Regions from separate parts of the Streptomyces sp. DSM 42067 genome, predicted to be linked through region 3. Evidence: riboswitches for the same ligand, from Rfam matches in the RefSeq annotation. Region 3 holds a riboswitch; each other region holds the start of a gene.
The links. Region 3 has a riboswitch for cyclic di-AMP ahead of ACSMXV_RS07785 (C40 family peptidase). Riboswitches for the same ligand answer to the same signal wherever they lie in the genome.
Positions count from the first base shown of each region.

Region 1 (4,148 bases), 5.2 Mb from region 3:
CGTTCCCGACCGTTCCCGACTGTTCCGGGCACGTCCGCCGGTATGGAACACTGGTCTAGACAACCCTGAGAGAATCCTGAAGGGCAGCATCACATGGCTGAGCGCCGCGTCAACGTCGGCTGGGCCGAGGGTCTCCACGCCCGCCCCGCCTCCATCTTCGTCCGTGCGGCCACGGCCGCCGGCGTCCCCGTGACGATCGCCAAGGCTGACGGCACCCCGGTCAACGCGGCGTCGATGCTCGCGGTGCTGGGCCTGGGCGCCCAGGGCGGCGAGGAGATCGTCCTCGCGTCCGACGCCGACGGGGCGGATGCCGCCCTCGACCGGCTGGCCAAGCTGGTCGCCGAGGGTCTCGAGGAGCTTCCCGAGACCGTCTGACGGCAACAGGTGAATTGCGGCGGAGCCGCGCCGGCCTCTTTATTCGGAGGCGGCGCGGCTCCGCCCTTTTTACGCCATGCGCTCCGAAGCGCGCGCCATGCCTTCCGAAGCTCGGCCGGAATTCCCTGCACCCCGAGAAAATGGGCAGCAAAAAAGAACCCCCACCGAATATCCCTCTTTGTATACGGCGCCTCTGTTAATGCCGCGGGCTCACAGTGTTTACGGCGTGTTGCGAACCCCTCACACGGTCTCCGCGATCCGGAAAACGGAGCCGGTGGGCGGCGCTGAACCGTTCTGTGTGCAGGGTGGTCAGCGACCGCGCCCGTTCGGCGTCACCGCGGGCCACGGCGTCGACGATCGCGCCGTGCTCGGCCCACGCCTCCACGGGATGGGCGGGGGTCTCGACTGTGTACATCCAGGCGATCTTGTGCCGGAGCTGAGTGAGCAGCGACGTCAGCCCCGGGCTGCCCGAGGCCTGCGCGAGCGTCTCGTGGAACCAGCCGCCCAGCGACCGCAGATCTTCGCTGTGGCCCCGCCTGGCGCGCTCCTGGCCCAGTCGGACCAGGCCACGCAGCACCTTCAGATGCGCCTCGGTACGACGCTGTGCCGCGCGCGCAGCGCCGAGCGGCTCGAGCAGCGTACGGATCTCCAGCACGTCGGCGGCCTCCTGCTCGGTGGGCTCGGCGACACAGGCGCCCGCATGCCTGCGGGTGACGACGAATCCTTCCGCCTCCAGCGTGCGCAGGGCCTCGCGCACCGGGACACGGGACACCCCGTACCGGCGCGCGAGCAGTTCCTCGGTGAGACGGCTGCCGCGCTCGTAGACACCCGCGACGATGTCATCCCGGATGGCCGTGCATACCGAGTGCGCGGGAATGTGCATGACCGGACCTCCGCCTTAATCCCCGCGAAACGCGGTCGATTGACGCCTGTTGACTGACTCTATTGCAGCGGGCGGGAATTTCCGACGGCGGGCTGGAATCCATGGATATTTTTTGGACAAATCGGCGCTCGGAAACGACGAAAGCCCCGGCTCGATGAGCCGGGGCTTCCATGAAGCGGGGCGTTCTGCCCGGTCCGTTCTCCGGTCAGTGCTTCACGCGCGTCCGCTCTCGCGTCAGACCTTCACGCCGTGCGAGCGCAGATAGGTGAGCGGGTCGATGTCCGAGCCGTACTCCTCGGTGGTCCGGACCTCGAAGTGCAGGTGCGCTCCGGTCACGTTGCCGGTTGCGCCGGAGAGGGCTATCCGCTGGCCCGGCGTGACCGTCTGGCCGACGGAGACGGCGATGGACGACAGGTGACCGTACTGGGTGTACGTGCCGTCGTTCATCTTGATGACGACCTCGTACCCATACGAACCGCCCCAGCCTGCGGTGACGACGGTGCCGGAGCCGACAGCGCGGACCGCCGTACCGGACGCTGCGTGGAAGTCGACGCCGGTGTGGCTGCCGGACGACCACAGCGACCCGCCCGCCTTGTAGCCGGTGGAGACATAGGAGCCGGCGATCGGGCTGACGTAGGAGTTGAGGCGCTTGCGCTCGGCCTCGCGGGCGGCGCGCTCCTTGGCCGCACGCTCCTTGGCCTCGCGCTCCTTCTTGGCCTTCGCCTCGGCCTTGCGCTTCTCCTCGGCGGCCTTCTTCTTGGCGGCGGCCTCCTCGGCGGCCTGCTGCTGTGCGACGGCCTGAGCGTCGATCTTGTCAGCGACGGACTCGCCGAGGGTGACGGCCTGGATCAGCCCGGTCTGCTCGACGGAGGCATCGGCAGCCTGGGCCGGGGTGGCGAAGCCGGCGATGACGCCGGTGGTGGTGAGTGCCGCGACACGTGCCGCGCTTGCGGTCCTGCGGGTGATGGGGGTACCTCCCAGGCCCTTGAGGCGCTGGGGCAGGCTCGGACGACGATGCTTCCCGGTGGCGCGTGTGAACGCCATGTAGTGGCTGGTCCTTTCCTTCCTTCTCGCCTACCGGGTTAGCTGACGGGTTCGGAGCAGGAAGGTCTCCTACGGGCTCCCTCGATACGACTCAAGGGCCCCCGATTCACCCCAGGGACTTGGGCTCCTCCTGCGTCGAAGTCGACGGGAGGGTGGGTCCCCGGCTCCCCTGGCTCACGCCGTCCGGGGACTCGGCGATGACTGTCCGGTGCCGCGGCGCGGCGCACTGCCTGACGAACAGCCGGACCGACGCTAAACGGGACATCTTTCAATCAACAAACGCAGCATGGGATTTGTAGTGCATCCCACAGGGCAGACAGGCAACCTCCGCTACATTTCGGACAAACGAGAACCCCGGTGGCTCTGCAGCCACCGGGGTCTCTTCGGGTCCGTGTGGGGCCCTGTGCAGGTCCGTGTGGGGCCCTGTGCGGGCTGTGCGGGGCCTGTGCGGGCTAAGCGGCCCCGTCCGCGCCGCGCGGACGGGGCCGCTTAGCCCGTGACAACCGTCACTTCACCGATTCCGAGCGCCCTGACCGGCTCCTCGATCTGGGAGGCGTCACCCACGAGAACGGTCACCAGGCGGTCCACCGGGAAGGCGCTGACAACCGCCGCCGTGGCCTCGACGGTGCCGGTCGCGGCGAGCTGCTGGTACAGCTGCGCCTGGAAGTCGTCAGGGAGGTGCTGCTCGACCTGGTCGGCCAGCGTGCCCGCAACGACTGCCGCGGTCTCGTACTTGAGCGGGGCGACGCCGACGAGGTTGTGCACGGCGGCGTCGCGCTCGGCGTCCGTGAGACCTTCGGCGGCGAGCGTACGCAGCACCTTCCACAGGTCGTCCAGCGCAGGGCCCGTGTTCGGGGTGTCGACCGAGCCGCTGATGGCGAGCATCGCGGCGCCGCTGCCGTCCGGCGCGGAGCGCAGAACCTGCCCGAACGCCCTTACGCCGTAGGTGTATCCCTTCTCCTCGCGCAGGACGCGGTCCAGGCGAGAGGTGAGCGTGCCGCCCAGGCAGTAGGTGCCGAGCACCTGGGCCGGCCAGACGCGGTCGTGCCGGTCCGGGCCGATACGGCCGATGAGCAGCTGCGTCTGGACCGCGCCGGGGCGGTCCACGATGACGACGCGCCCGGTGTCGTCGGCGGTCACCGGCGGCACGGGGCGGGGCTCGGCGGACGAGCCGGTCCAGGTGCCGAGGGAGTCCGCGAGGAGTGCGTCCAGGTCGGTGCCGGAGAGGTCGCCCACCACGACGGCGGTGGCCGTGGCGGGGCGTACGTGCTTCTCGTAGAAGGCACGCACGGCCGCCGAGTCGATGCCCGCGACCGTCTCCTCCGTACCCTGGCGGGGGCGGGACATGCGCGATTCCGCCGGGAACAGCCCCTTGGAGAGCTCCTTGGCCGCGCGGCGGGCCGGGTTGGCGGTCTCGTGCGGGATCTCGTCGAGCCGGTTGCGCACCAGCCGCTCGACCTCGCTGTCCGCGAACGCGGGCGCCCTGAGCGCGTCGGCGAGCAGGCCGAGGGCCTTCGGCAGCCGGGAGACGGGGACTTCGAGCGAGAGCCGTACGCCAGGGTGGTCGGCGTGCGAGTCGAGCGTGGCGCCGCAGCGCTCCAGCTCGGCAGCGAACTCCTCGGCGGAGTGCTTGTCGGTGCCCTCGGAGAAGGCACGGGCCATGATCGTGGCGACGCCGTCCAGGCCGGCGGGCTCGGCGTCCAGCGGGCTGTCGAGGAGGATCTCGACAGCGACGACGTGCTGGCCGGGGCGATGGCAGCGCAGCACCGTGAGGCCGTTGTCGAGGGTGGTGCGGTCGGGCGCCGGGAAGGCCCAGGGCCTGGCGGGCCCGGCCTGCGGCTGCGGG
Region 1 is NZ_CM147706.1:6,853,714-6,857,861, reverse strand. Features, by position in the region: gene ACSMXV_RS31040 (HPr family phosphocarrier protein) at 94-375, shown strand; gene ACSMXV_RS31035 (GntR family transcriptional regulator) at 572-1,258, opposite strand; gene ACSMXV_RS31030 (M23 family metallopeptidase) at 1,493-2,302, opposite strand; cyclic di-AMP (ydaO/yuaA leader) riboswitch at 2,316-2,509, opposite strand; gene ACSMXV_RS31025 (M16 family metallopeptidase) at 2,792-4,148, opposite strand, start outside.
Region 1: linked by a shared signal. The riboswitch ahead of ACSMXV_RS31030 (M23 family metallopeptidase) and the one ahead of ACSMXV_RS07785 (C40 family peptidase) in region 3 are both predicted to bind cyclic di-AMP.

Region 2 (4,148 bases), 2.9 Mb from region 3:
TCGATCACGGCTTCGTGATCATCGTCGTGGGCTAGCAGGGGCCGCGCCCGGGTCGGCTTTGGCCGGCTCGGGCGCTGTCGCGTATGTTGACGCTGCGCGCGCGGGGGGTTACGCGTCGTCGGTAGCCGGGCGCGCACGGCCGGACCCTCACCGGCTCGGACGGCACCTACTACCGCAGGGCCCCGGCCGCCATAGTCGACCTGAAGGCCGCCGTCCGGTACTGCGAGCCAACAAGGGCCGTATCCCCGGCCGTCCTACTCGTCCCACGCCTGGATCAGCGTCTGATCGACGATCTTGCCGTCTCGTAGCGACATCATGGAGCTGGCCAGCACCTTGACGCCGTCCGGGTACTCGCAGGACTCGGTGAAGGCGACGTGGTCGCCCTGGACCACGCACTGTTCCAGCTTGTGGGTCATCTCGCGGCCGTAGATGTCGTTCAGCATCTCGCTGATCTGGTTGCGGCCGTGCTTGATCAGTGGGTGGCTGGGCTGCGTGTTGCGGTCGACGACGCGGACTTCCGCATCGTCCGCGTAGAGCGACAGGAGCGTGTCCGCGTTGTGGCCTTCGATGCCCTGGCGCAGGATTTCGGTGTCGAAGGCGGGGCTCGCCGAGGTGCCCATGGTGACCTCCTTCTGACCCTTCTGACCCTTCTGACCCCTCCTTCGAGGCTCCTCCGCGGGATGGGCCACGGCAACCGGTGCCGGTGCCACAACCGCTCGCCCGGCCTTCGCGTGGCCATATCCGCCCGCCCGGCCGCCGCGGGGCCTTCGCCCGGCCTCCGCGGGGCCGCCGGCCGAGGGCAGGGGAAGGCCGGCGGCCCCTCCCGCACAACCGGTGCGCGGCCCGGTGCACGACCGGTGCGCCTGCGTTGTGCGGGTCCGCCGTCAGTGGACCGCCGCCGTTTGCGCGCCGGGAGCGTGCGAGTGGAACCGGCGTGAGTGCGCGGTTCACACGGGGCGCGAACCGGGCTGGTCAAAGGTGTCCCGCGCATGGCGTACACTTGTACTTACCGACGCGGGGTGGAGCAGCTCGGTAGCTCGCTGGGCTCATAACCCAGAGGTCGCAGGTTCAAATCCTGTCCCCGCTACTGAAGCCCGAGGGGCCGGAACCAGATGTGGTTCCGGCCCCTCGGCGTGTTGCAGGCGCATTGAGCCGCGGTGCTCACTCCGGCGGCCCACCACAGGTCGCCACCCGTGCCGCGGCGGGAATGCCGTGAGTGGGACGCGGCGACGGGCGCGGACGTGGACGCGGCAGGAGACGAGCGGTGCGGAAGCGAGGAGGGCGCGACGCAGGGGAGCACGGCGGCGAGCCCGACCGGGAACGTGGCTGGGCAGACGGCTGGGACGCCGGAGAGGGCGTAGGGGCGGGGCGGGACGACGAGCGGCGGGCGTTTGCGATCGTCCGGACCTTCGTGCGGTTCCTGCCCGCGTTGCTCATCGTCGCCGGGACCCTCTACGACGTCCTCATGCCGTCGGCCTTCACGGGGGCGCCCCTCTTGACCGCAGCCCCGCTGGTCGCCGCCGCTCTCTACTCGCTCCGCGGCACGGTGGTGGCGGGGAGCGCCTCGCTCGTCGCCGTGCTCGCCGTGCGCCTGCACCCCGGCGCTTCTTCGAGGGTCCGCACGCCATGCTGGCCTCCCTCGCGGCGGAGGTGCGCCGGCACAGCGGTGGCGGGATGGGGGACGACATGGTGCTGCTGGCGGTACGGCGCCCGTGAGCATCGCGGTGTCGGTGAGCATCGCGGTGTCGGTGAGCGGTGCGGCGTCCGTGAGCGGTACGGCGTCTGGGAGCGGGCCGACCACATCACCTTCCGTGACCGAACGACCCCCCTCCGCATAACAACTGACACACCGTCAAGTAAGTGCCCGATGCGGCCGGGCGGTCAACTCGCCCGATTCCGCCCGGTCCCGCCCTGTTAAGTCCAGACCAAAGCGTTAACGATCAGCCGGAACGGCTTGGAATTCAGTACCCCCGTCTATTAACGTTCGATAACGCAGCGCGGTCGTCCCAGCCGTCACAAGAGGCGGCTCCGTGCGCACGCGCCGAATCCCGTAAGGGAACCGGGGAACCACCAACTTGGGGTGAATCGGGCGCCTTTACCGCAAAAGGCGTTCGTAGGAGACCTTCCTGCTCCGAACCCGTCAGCTAACCCGGTAGGCGAGAAGGAAGGAAAGGAGCGCGCCCCAGTGGCGTCCAACCCGCCTGCCCCGCAACCCCCGTTCGCGCCGTACGACCCTGACGGCGCCGGCTTCGACACCGGAACCGGCACGGGCTTCGACACAGCAACCAGCACCGGATTCGACAGAGGAACCGGCAGCGGCTTCGACACGGGCACCGGCTTCGGCCCCGGCTTCCGCCAGGGCGAGGGGCCCTGGGAGGAATGGAACCCCACTGAGGAGTCCGTCCGGCCCGTCCGCGGTCGGCACCGTGTCATCAAGCAGCGCGGCGGAGGCCTCGCGCGCAGCTCCACGGTTCTCGGTGTGGGAGTCATCGCCGCCGTCGGCGCGGGCGGCATCGCCACCGCGCAGGGCGGCAAGCCGCCGGTGCAGATATCGATGCCCGACCTGTCGTCGGTCACCGAGTCCCTGCCCGGCGTGAGTTCCCTGGTGTCCGACTCGTCGGACTCCGGCACCAACGCCGTCGCGCCCCTCACCGGAGCCGGCGTCACCGCCACCGACGCGGAGCAGGGCACCACGGACGCCGGTGAGGCACTGCGCGCCCGCATCATGCAGCAGGCCGAGCAGCAGCAGGACCAGGCGGAGAGCGCGGCCGCGAAGGCCGCCGAGGAGGCCGCCGCCAAGCAGGCCGCCGAAGAAGCGGCCAAGGAGCGGGAAGCGGCCGAGGCCAAGGCCGCCGCCGAGAAGAAGGCGGCGGAGGAGGAGGCCAGGCGCAAGGCCGAGGCGGAGCGCCTCGCCAAGCTCGCCGCGAGCTACGCCCTCCCCACGTCCTCGTACACTCTGACCTCGCAGTTCGGCGACGCGGGTTCGCTGTGGTCCTCCGGCTACCACACCGGCGTTGACTTCGCGGCCCCCACGGGGACGCCGCTCAAGGCCGTCCACACCGGCACGGTGAAGGAGGCCGGCTGGTCCGGCTCGTACGGCTACCGCACGGTGCTGGAGCTCGAGGACGGCACGGAGATCTGGTACTGCCACCAGTCCTCGATCAGCGTGAGCGTCGGCCAGAAGGTCACCACGGGCGACGTCATCGGCCGCGTGGGCGCCACCGGCAACGTCACCGGCGCGCATCTGCACCTCGAGATCCACCCGGGCGGAGGCGACGGGGTCGACCCGCTCGCCTGGCTGCGCAGCAAGGGCCTGACCCCCTGACGGGAATGGGCCTGAATCCCTGACGGGAATGGGCCTGAATCCCTGACGGGAACGGGCCCAACTCCCAACGGACCTGATAAGGCGCGTCAGGAACGGTAGGGGTTGTACGCGGGATATGGCGCGATGCCGCCGTACGGAACCTGTCCGTACGGCGGCATCGCGCCGTACGGGACCTGCCCCTGCGGATGCCCGTACGGGAGAACGTACGGCGGGACCACCTCCGGCGCCGTCGCCGCGGCCGCGTGGGCCAGCGCGGGCCGTGCCACGTCCTTGCGCCGCCACAGCTCGTGCAGCAGCTCCCGTTCCCGTACGACGAAATCGGATCCCGCGCGGCCACGGCGCCCCCGGTGACGCAGGAACGCCAGAGACGTCGCATACGCCTCGTACTCCGCGACCGCCCGCGCCGCGGGCTTGCCCAGATGGCGATCCGCGTACTCGCGGGCGAGGCGGCGTGCGCGCATCGAGCCCAGGACGAGCGGCTCGGGCGGCGTCAGCCAGCCGGCGGCCGCGTACGCGGGCAGCTCACGGCGGATGGTGCCCAGCTCACGCTGCCTCGTCCAGATCACCAGCCAGGTGAGCAGCCCGAACGCGGGCACCATGAACGCGGCGTAGACGGCGAAGAACCCGTACGGGCCGAAGCTCGACGAGCCGTTCCAGGCGGCGTGCATGCCCATCGCGAGGAGCAGGCCCGCGATCGGCAGGAGGACCCGGCGTACGCGGTGGCGCTCGGCGGACAGTGCCGCGATGCCGAAGCCGATGCCGGTGAGCACCGTGAACAGTGGATGCGCGAACGGCGACATCACGATGCGGACGAAGAACGTCG
Region 2 is NZ_CM147706.1:4,554,727-4,558,874, reverse strand. Features, by position in the region: gene ACSMXV_RS20920 (hypothetical protein) at 1-35, shown strand, start outside; partial or broken gene ACSMXV_RS20915 (subtype B tannase) at 126-262, shown strand; gene ACSMXV_RS20910 (nuclear transport factor 2 family protein) at 255-620, opposite strand; tRNA gene ACSMXV_RS20905 (tRNA-Met) at 1,014-1,087, shown strand; cyclic di-AMP (ydaO/yuaA leader) riboswitch at 2,030-2,174, shown strand; gene ACSMXV_RS20900 (M23 family metallopeptidase) at 2,186-3,325, shown strand; gene ACSMXV_RS20895 (PrsW family intramembrane metalloprotease) at 3,412-4,148, opposite strand, start outside.
Region 2: linked by a shared signal. The riboswitch ahead of ACSMXV_RS20900 (M23 family metallopeptidase) and the one ahead of ACSMXV_RS07785 (C40 family peptidase) in region 3 are both predicted to bind cyclic di-AMP.

Region 3 (4,148 bases):
CAGATGGATGCCGGCCGTGGTGAAGGTGCCCACTCGCAGTCGGCCGCCGGACAGGCCCGACAGCTGCGCCAGTTCGTGGCGGGCCCGGTCCATTTCGTCCAGCACCCGCCGCGCCCGCGCCACCAGCAGCTCTCCCGCGCCGGTCAGTCGCGTCCCGCGGTGGTGGCGCACCAGCAGCGCCGCGCCCGCCTCGCGCTCCAGCTTGGCGAGCTGCTGGGACAGCGCCGGCACCGTGTATCCCAGCCGTTCCGCGGCCCGGGTGATGGAACCGGCCTCCGAGACGGCCACGAGTGCCGCGAGCCGTGTGGGGTCGTACACGCTGCACCTCCCGAGGTGGCCAGCCTCGCGGACACGCGGCCGAGTGCGCGTGACTGAGCGGCGTGGACGAGCGAGGCTAAAGGGCTCCTTAAGGCTAGCTGAGGAAAGTCTGCATACCTACTGAAGGCTGGGAGGCGGCAGGCTGGTCGTCATGGATGCCCAACTGCTCGCCTTCACCGGTGTCGCCGCCGGCATGGTCGCCATGCCGGGGCCGACTTCACCGTCGTGGTGCGCAATGCCCTGGTGTCACGCCGCATGGGAGTGGCGTGTGCGCTGGGCATCGCGGGCGGACTGCTGTTCCACACCGCGCTCGCCGTCGCCGGAGTCGCGGCGGTCCTGGCGGCCGTGCCCGCGCTCTTCCGCGTGCTCCAGCTCATGGGCGGCGCCTATGTGCTGTACCTGGGCGTCCGTACCCTGCAGTCCGTTGCGCGGCCGAGCCCTGCGGAGGACGCCGGGGAGGAGAAGGCCACCGCGGGCGGGGGTCTGCGTCAGGGGTTCCTCACCAATGCGCTCAACCCGAAGGCGCCGATCACCTTCTTCAGCCTGCTACCCCAGTTCGTGCCCGCGGGCAGCCCCGCGATGCCGCGGACTCTGCTGCTCGCGCTGATCGTCGTCGTCCTCGGCCTGCTCTGGTTTCCGATGGTCGCGCTCCTGGTGGACCGGCTCGGCCGATGGCTGCGCAGACCGCGTGCGGCGCGCGCCGTCGCGGCGGTCACGGGCACCGCGCTGACCGCCCTGGGGATCAGCCTTCTCGCCGCTCCGCTGATGACCTGACACCCTCCGATGCCCCGATGTCTGCCGACGGCCCTCGGCGCTCCGCCGGCCTGACGTCCTCTGATCGCCCGATGTCCTCGTCCTCGTCGTCGTCCGTGCCCTCGTCGTCGTCCGCGTCCTTCGGCATGTTCACCGCCGACGCCGCCGCGCGCGCAGGTACCAGCTCGCGACGGACCACCCGCGGCAGTGCGCCCCACAGCCCCACGCACACCAGCAGTGTGCCCGCGCCCGCCAGGAAGCCGCCGACCCGGCCGAGCGTCACATCCACCACGAGCAGGACCGACCCGGTCAGTGCGAGAGCCAGCACCACCATGCCGGCCCGTGCGAGGTCCGAGGACCACCGCACGATCTGCGGTTTGGCGTGCTGCTGGAACAGCGATCGGTGCAGCGCGGCCGGCGCCGTGAACAGGGCGGCGGCCAGTACGGCCAGCAGCAGCGTGGTCACGTAGGTGACGCGCTGCAGCGTGTCGAGCGACGGGAAGCGGGGCGTGAACGCGAGTGTCAGCAGGAACGCGAAGAGGATCTGCACGCCCGTCTGCGTGACCCTCAGCTCCTGCAGCAGCTCGCTGAAGTTGCGGTCGGCGCGCTCGAAGCGGGTCTCGCGGCGCGCCGGCTGTCCGGAACGGTCCTCAGCCATACCTGACGAGTGACCTCCTCGGCGCTTCTCACGCACCCGGCGGGCGGCGGCCGAAGCCGGTCGGCCGCCGCCCGCCCGGCCGGGAGTACGCCATGAGCGCTCCGGCCGCGGGATCAGCGCACCCTGCCGTACCAGACGCTCTTCGTCCAGATCTTCTGCAGGCGCACCACGTCCCCGGACTTGGGTGAGTGCCAGATGCGTCCCTTACCGGCGTAGATGCCGACGTGGTACACGTACTTGCCGGAGTGGAAGAAGACCAGGTCTCCGGGGCGCGCTTGTTTCGCGGACAGGTGATGGGTCTTGTTGTACTGCTGGGCCGCGGTACGCGGCAGCTTCTTGCCCGCCTTCTTGAACGAGTAGAGCGTGAGTCCGGAGCAGTCGAACCGGCGCGGCCCGGTGGCTCCCCACCGGTACGGGGAGCCCTTCTTGGAAGCCGCGATCTTGAGTGCCTTGTTTGCGACCGTTGCGGCCTCCGCCTCGGAGGCGATGCCCGGAACCACGACGGTTCCGCCCAATGCGGCGAGTGTGAGCGCCGATGCGGTGCCGGCGCGGGCCATCAGAGACGGAAAACGATTGAGCGCAGTCATGCGCAGCCCTTCGTCAGCCGCCTGTGAAGGATGACCTGTCGGGTTCGGACAGGCGAAGATGCCCGGCCGCGTGGTGCGGCTTCACCCCAAGGGCCTCCCGGAGCGTGTCCGGGCTGCCCGCCGTGCTGGGTCCTCCACTCCTGCCGATCCACCGATGTCGACCTGGCATCCGGACGGCGGCAGGACTCGGCGTCCGCCCGGACCGCCCCGCCGCGGCGGCGGGGGCTTGTCGTCGGAAGGGATCTTCACGCACACATGGCCTGAAATCCGAGTCGAACCGGCGATGTGTGAAGCTCCTCACCACGCACCCGTTCGGGTGGACAGGCGAGTTTGCGAATGACCGGCGAAGGGCCCGACGAACGCCGGACCAGCACCGAAAGGCAACATTCCGATCGTCGCGTACGCATGTTGCGCAAGTTTGCCGACCGAAAATGTCTATCGCTTTCTACGCCGATCGAGGGTAGCCCGACTGGGCCGTTTCAAATCCGGTCCGGACGGTCCCGCGAAGCATCACGGCGCGGTCGATGGGATGGTGAGGGCTCGTCGGGGCCACTGGGGGGTCCCTGCCGGGCATCGTGCGGTCACCGGTGGGGTGTCCTGTCGGGCATCGTGCGGTCACCGGTCGGGATCCGCTGTGGGGCACAGTGCGGTCCCTGGTCGGGCTTGTCCGGCCCTCACGCGGTCCGTGATCGGCCCTGACGCGGTACGCGATCGGCCCTGACCGGTCGTCAAACCATCTCGAATCGACGTGATCCGGTCCCGTGCCGGAATCAATCGCTCCTGGGCGGCGGCACGGTGACCCGCGCCGCGCGGCGTTCCCCGTCCAGCACCCGCAGGGCACGCGCAAGCGTCGGCGTATGCACCTCGGTCTCTCCCCGCTGATGCATCAGTGCCAACGCGTCCCGGAGCGCCGCCGCCGCGCCCACCAGCGCCTGAGCCGCACGCAGCCCGCCGTAGGTGTCGTGGGCGCGCGCCGGGTTGATCCGGCCCAGCAGGTCGACCACTTCGAGGTAACGGTCGATCAGTTCGCCCTCGGCGCGGGTCAGCGCGGGCAAGGGCGGCAGTTCGGGTGGCAGCATCGGCGGCTCACCTCGCGCCGTGTGGCGCCAGCGACGCCTTGCGGCTGGGGATGATCCGGTCCACGAGCCCGTACTCGACGGCGTCCCGCGCGTCGAGGATCTTGTCCCGCTCGATGTCCGAGCGGATGCGCTCCAGGCTCTGCCCGGTGTGGCGCTGCAGCATCTCCTCCAGCAGCTCACGCGTGCGCATCATCTCGCGCGCCTGGATCGCCAGGTCGTCCGCCTGCCCCTGCACGGGCTCCGAGAGCGACGGCTGGTGGATCAGCACGCGCGCGCCGGGCAGCGCGAACCGCTTGCCGGGCGTGCCGGCGGCCAGCAGTACCGCGGCCGCGGATGCGGCCTGGCCCAGGCAGATGGTCTCCACGTCGCAGCTGACGTACTGCATCGTGTCGTAGAGCGCCGTCATCGCGCTGAACGAGCCGCCGGGCGAATTGATGTACAGCGAGATGTCGCGGTCCGGCGCCGTGTACTCGAGGTGCATGAACTGCGCCATCACGTCGTTCGCGGACGTGTCGTCGATCGGCGTCCCGAGGAAGACGATCCGCTCCTCCAGGAGCTTCGAGTACGGATCGAGGGTCCGATGGCCCGCCGTCGTGCGCTCGGTGAACTCGGGCAGGACATAGCGGGCCGTCGGGCCGGTACCGGTCGGTCGGTTCATGGCAGGCGCCTCCTCATGGCGGGGCCTCGGCGGAGGTCTCGCCGCGACGTTGATCACGACGTTCATGTGGTGGCCATGCGGTCCCGTACGCAGGC
Region 3 is NZ_CM147706.1:1,624,220-1,628,367, reverse strand. Features, by position in the region: gene ACSMXV_RS07800 (LysR family transcriptional regulator) at 1-318, opposite strand, end outside; partial or broken gene ACSMXV_RS07795 (LysE family translocator) at 470-1,092, shown strand; gene ACSMXV_RS07790 (DUF6328 family protein) at 1,061-1,729, opposite strand; gene ACSMXV_RS07785 (C40 family peptidase) at 1,843-2,316, opposite strand; cyclic di-AMP (ydaO/yuaA leader) riboswitch at 2,320-2,480, opposite strand; gene ACSMXV_RS07780 (hypothetical protein) at 3,087-3,395, opposite strand; gene ACSMXV_RS07775 (ATP-dependent Clp protease proteolytic subunit) at 3,403-4,053, opposite strand.

Region 4 (4,148 bases), 6.4 Mb from region 3:
GGGGCTCTGGAGTGACGGCGGCTTTGGCGGAACAAGTCGGGCATGGCACGCATATCAGCGCAAGTGCGTTATTCCCGATGCCGATCAGGACCGGCCCGTGCTCTACAACTCCTGGGAGGCCACCAATTTCGGCATCTCCGAGGACCAGCAGCGGGCGCTCGCCCAGCGCGCCGCCGACATGGGCGTCGAGCTGTTCGTCGTAGACGACGGCTGGTTCGGCGCACGGACCAGCGACCGGGCCGGTCTGGGCGACTGGACGCCCAACCCGGACCGCTTCCCGCACGGGCTGAAGCCGCTCGCCGACGACGTGCACGCCCTGGGCATGCAGTTCGGCATCTGGGTCGAGCCGGAGATGGTCAACGCCGACAGTGATCTGTATCGCGCCCACCCCGACTGGGTGCAGCACTTCCCCGGCCGTACGCGGACGGAGTTCCGCAACCAGCTGGTCCTGAACCTCGCCCGCGAGGACGTCCAGCAGTATCTGTGGGAGCAGCTGGACACCCTGCTGAGCAGCGCGCCGATCGACTATGTGAAGTGGGACTTCAATCGCTGCTTCACGGATGCCGGGTGGCCGGGGGAACCGTATCCGCAGAGGCTGTGGAACGCGCATGTGCATGCGCTCTATGGGTTGTTGGACCGGCTGCGGGCCGCGCACCCGGGAGTGGCGTTCGAGTCCTGCTCGGGCGGTGGCGGCCGGGTCGATCTCGGCATCATGGCGCGCACGGACCAGGTGTGGACCTCCGACAACACCGACCCGCTGGACCGGCTCGCCATCCAGTACGGCTTCACTCAGGTGCACCCCGCGCGGGTCATGGCGGCCTGGGTCACCGACAGCCCGAACGTCCAGCTCAATGACCGTGTGAGCTCGTTGCGCTTCCGCTTCGTCAGTGCCATGGCCGGGGTGCTCGGGGTCGGCGGCGACCTCACCGAGTGGAGCGACGAGGAGCTCGCCGAGGCCCGTCGGTGGGTGGATCTCTACAAGGAGATCCGCCCCGTCGTGCAGCGCGGCGACCTCTACCGGCTGAGGGCGCCGGAGGGCGGGCTGAGCGCGGTGCAGTACGTCCTCGGGGACGAGGCCGTAGTCCTGGCGTGGTTGGGGGCCCAGCACTACGGCGAGGCGCCCCCGGCGGTCAGGCTGCGAGGGCTCGATCCCGCCGGGTCGTACGAGTGCCTCGAGACCGGCGCGGTGCATCGGGGTGCGGTGCTGCTGCACCACGGTCTGCGGACCGGGCTGCATGGCGACCTGGATGCGGCAGTTATCCGTCTGCGTCGCATCTGACCGATTTAGTCCTCTTTGGGTCATTGGCTCTAACTCGCCCTGCAATAAGGCGTCATGAGTGGCATGCCGTGAGCAGGATCATATTGGTGACGGTGGGTGGCGATCTCCCTTTCGTGACCGCCCCTGAATTTCCGGGGGGTTGGCCGGAATGCGGAGATCGTTAATCCACGGACAGTGACCGGAATTTCCGGGGAAGGATCAAGAACCGGAATCCCGCTGGAATAACCACGCTTGTGTCCGCCATTCCGACTCGCTTACGGTCACGGTCGATCCGGGCGGACGCCGAATCCTGCCATCGCCCGGAATCCCCACTCACACAACGTGTATGGCAGGAGCGGGGGATCCCACAGGTAGAACGCCGGTTCCGGGTATCCGGACCAGCTTGGGGTGAAGTCGCGCCAAAACGCGGCCGGACATCTCCAGTCCGAACCCGACAGCTCACCTCGCAGGCGCCGGAGAGGAATTCGCCATGCCCGCGACCGGTAAGAACCGCCGTTCCAAGTCCCTGCGCTTCACCCGCTCCATAGCCGCCTTCAGCGCGGGGAGTGCCGCACTCGCACTGCCGCTCATCGGCGCCACGGGCGCGTTTGCCGCTCCCGCACAGACCGCCCCGCAGTCCGCGGTCCAGTCCGTTTCCGGAAAGGCCGCCGTCGCGGCCGCCGCCGCCAAGTCGGCCGCGAAGAAGACGTATACGGTGAAGTCGGGCGACTGCCTCGCCGGCATCGCCAGGGAGCAGAAGGTCGCCGGCGGCTGGAAGAAGCTCTACAAGGACAACCGCAAGGCCATCGGCGCCGACCCCACAAAGATCCGCGCGGGCCTCAAGCTCGTCGTCGACGGCAAGGCCGCCGCCTCCGACGACTCGGCCTCCGCTTCCGCGTCCAAGGCCCCGGCCGCTGCCGCCTCCAAGGCGCCTGCCGAAAAGGCGTCCACGACCTCCACTGCTCCCACGGCGACCACCACGGCCACCAACACGGCGCCCGCGGACACGGCAGCCACGACCACCTCCGCCTTCACCGCGCCGATCCCCGGCGCCACCATGAGCACGCCCTACCGCCAGTCGGGCAGCATGTGGTCGAGCGGCTACCACACCGGTGTGGACTTCGTGGCCCCGACCGGCACCAGCCTCAAGGCCGTCGGCGCAGGCACTGTCGTCTCCGCCGGCTGGGCCGGTTCGTATGGCAACCAGGTCGTCATCCAGCTGAGCGACGGTCTGTACGCGCAGTACGCCCACCTGTCCGCCCTCTCCGTCTCGGCCGGCCAGACCGTGACCGCGGGACAGCAGATCGGGCTCTCCGGCTCCACGGGCAACAGCACGGGCCCGCACCTGCACTTCGAGATCCGCACCACGCCGGACTACGGCTCCGACGTCGACCCGCTGGCGTACCTGCGCCAGCACGGCGTCTCCATCTGACGCCACCTCGGTTGCGACAGACCGACACCGATCGACGAGGCCCGGTCAGGCCCCGCACCGCCCCATGGTGTGTCCTGGCCGGGCGCACGTCGTCTCGTCCGTGAGCCGCGGCGACCCTGCCTCTATGAACGGCTGGGCTCTATTCCTGGCTTGGGCGAATCTTGACGAGTGGCATATCTCACCCGCCGTCAACCCCTGCCTACGGTGGCGTAGGTCACTTAGCGAGGTGAAAGATATGCCGACGTGGCAGCAGAGTCGACATTCCTCACCAGTGACGTGATCAGGTCCTACGCAGCGGTCGGCGACAGCTTCACGGAAGGTGTCGGAGACCCCGGTCCCGGCGGGCACTTCGTCGGCTGGGCCGACCGGCTCGCCGTCCTCCTCGACGACCGGGTCCCGGAGCACACCTTCCGCTACGCCAATCTCGCCGTACGCGGCAGGCTCCTCGACCAGATCGTCGCGGAACAGGTCCCGCGGGCCAAGGAACTCGCCCCCGACCTCGTGACGTTCTGCGCAGGCGGCAACGACATCATCCGGCCCGGCACCGACCCCGACGACGTCGCGGAACGCTTCGAGCGGGCCGTCGCCGACCTCGCGTCGGCCGCGGGCAGCGTCCTGATCGCCACGGGCTTCGACACTCGCGGCGTACCCGTGCTGAAGCACCTGCGCGGCAAGATCGCCACGTACAACCTGCACTTGCGGGCCATCGCCGACCGGTACGGGTTCCCCGTCCTCGACCTGTGGTCGCTCAAGACCATCCAGGACCGCAGGGCTTGGGACCCCGACCGGCTGCACCTGTCGCCCGAGGGCCACACCCGTGTCGCCCTGCGCGCCGCACAGGTGCTCGGACTCGAGGTGCCCGCCGACCCGGACCAGCCCTGGCCCCCGGAACCGCCGCGCGGCTCCCTCGATGTGCGCCGCGACACGATCCACTGGGCCCGCGAGTACCTCGTGCCGTGGATCGGACGGCGGCTGCGCGGCGAGTCCTCCGGGGACCACGTCGAGGCGAAGAGACCGGATCTGCTGCCTCTGTAGGGGCATCTCGGGGGTCTTGGGGACCGGGGGTGCGGTGAGCGTTGTGGGCAGTCGTTCCGCTGGGGAACGGGTGGGCACAATGGTGGGCACAACCCCACGACGGTGGGTTCGTCACGTACGGCCTGAGCCCCGTCACGGGCCTCCGGCCCGGAGCCGGGGCGCGTCCGGCGCCGGGGTGCGTCCGGAACCGTGGGGCCCGCCCGGCGGGTCACCGTGCCGTAGCCATCAACGCCTTCCGCTCAAGGCCCAGTTCCCGGGCGAGAGCCTCGTCGACCCACTTCGTCATGCGCGCACGGGACAGCGTGCCGTCGTAGGCAGTCATCTGGACCGCGAGCCCGTCCAGCAGCGCGGTCAGACGCAGGGCCGCGGCCATGGGGTCCGGGCAGCGGAACTCGTCGGCCGCCACGCCCTCCGCGATCACCT
Region 4 is NZ_CM147706.1:8,021,647-8,025,794, forward strand. Features, by position in the region: gene ACSMXV_RS35905 (alpha-galactosidase) at 1-1,279, shown strand, start outside; cyclic di-AMP (ydaO/yuaA leader) riboswitch at 1,566-1,746, shown strand; gene ACSMXV_RS35910 (M23 family metallopeptidase) at 1,749-2,690, shown strand; gene ACSMXV_RS35915 (SGNH/GDSL hydrolase family protein) at 2,934-3,725, shown strand; gene ACSMXV_RS35920 (TetR/AcrR family transcriptional regulator) at 3,934-4,148, opposite strand, start outside.
Region 4: linked by a shared signal. The riboswitch ahead of ACSMXV_RS35910 (M23 family metallopeptidase) and the one ahead of ACSMXV_RS07785 (C40 family peptidase) in region 3 are both predicted to bind cyclic di-AMP.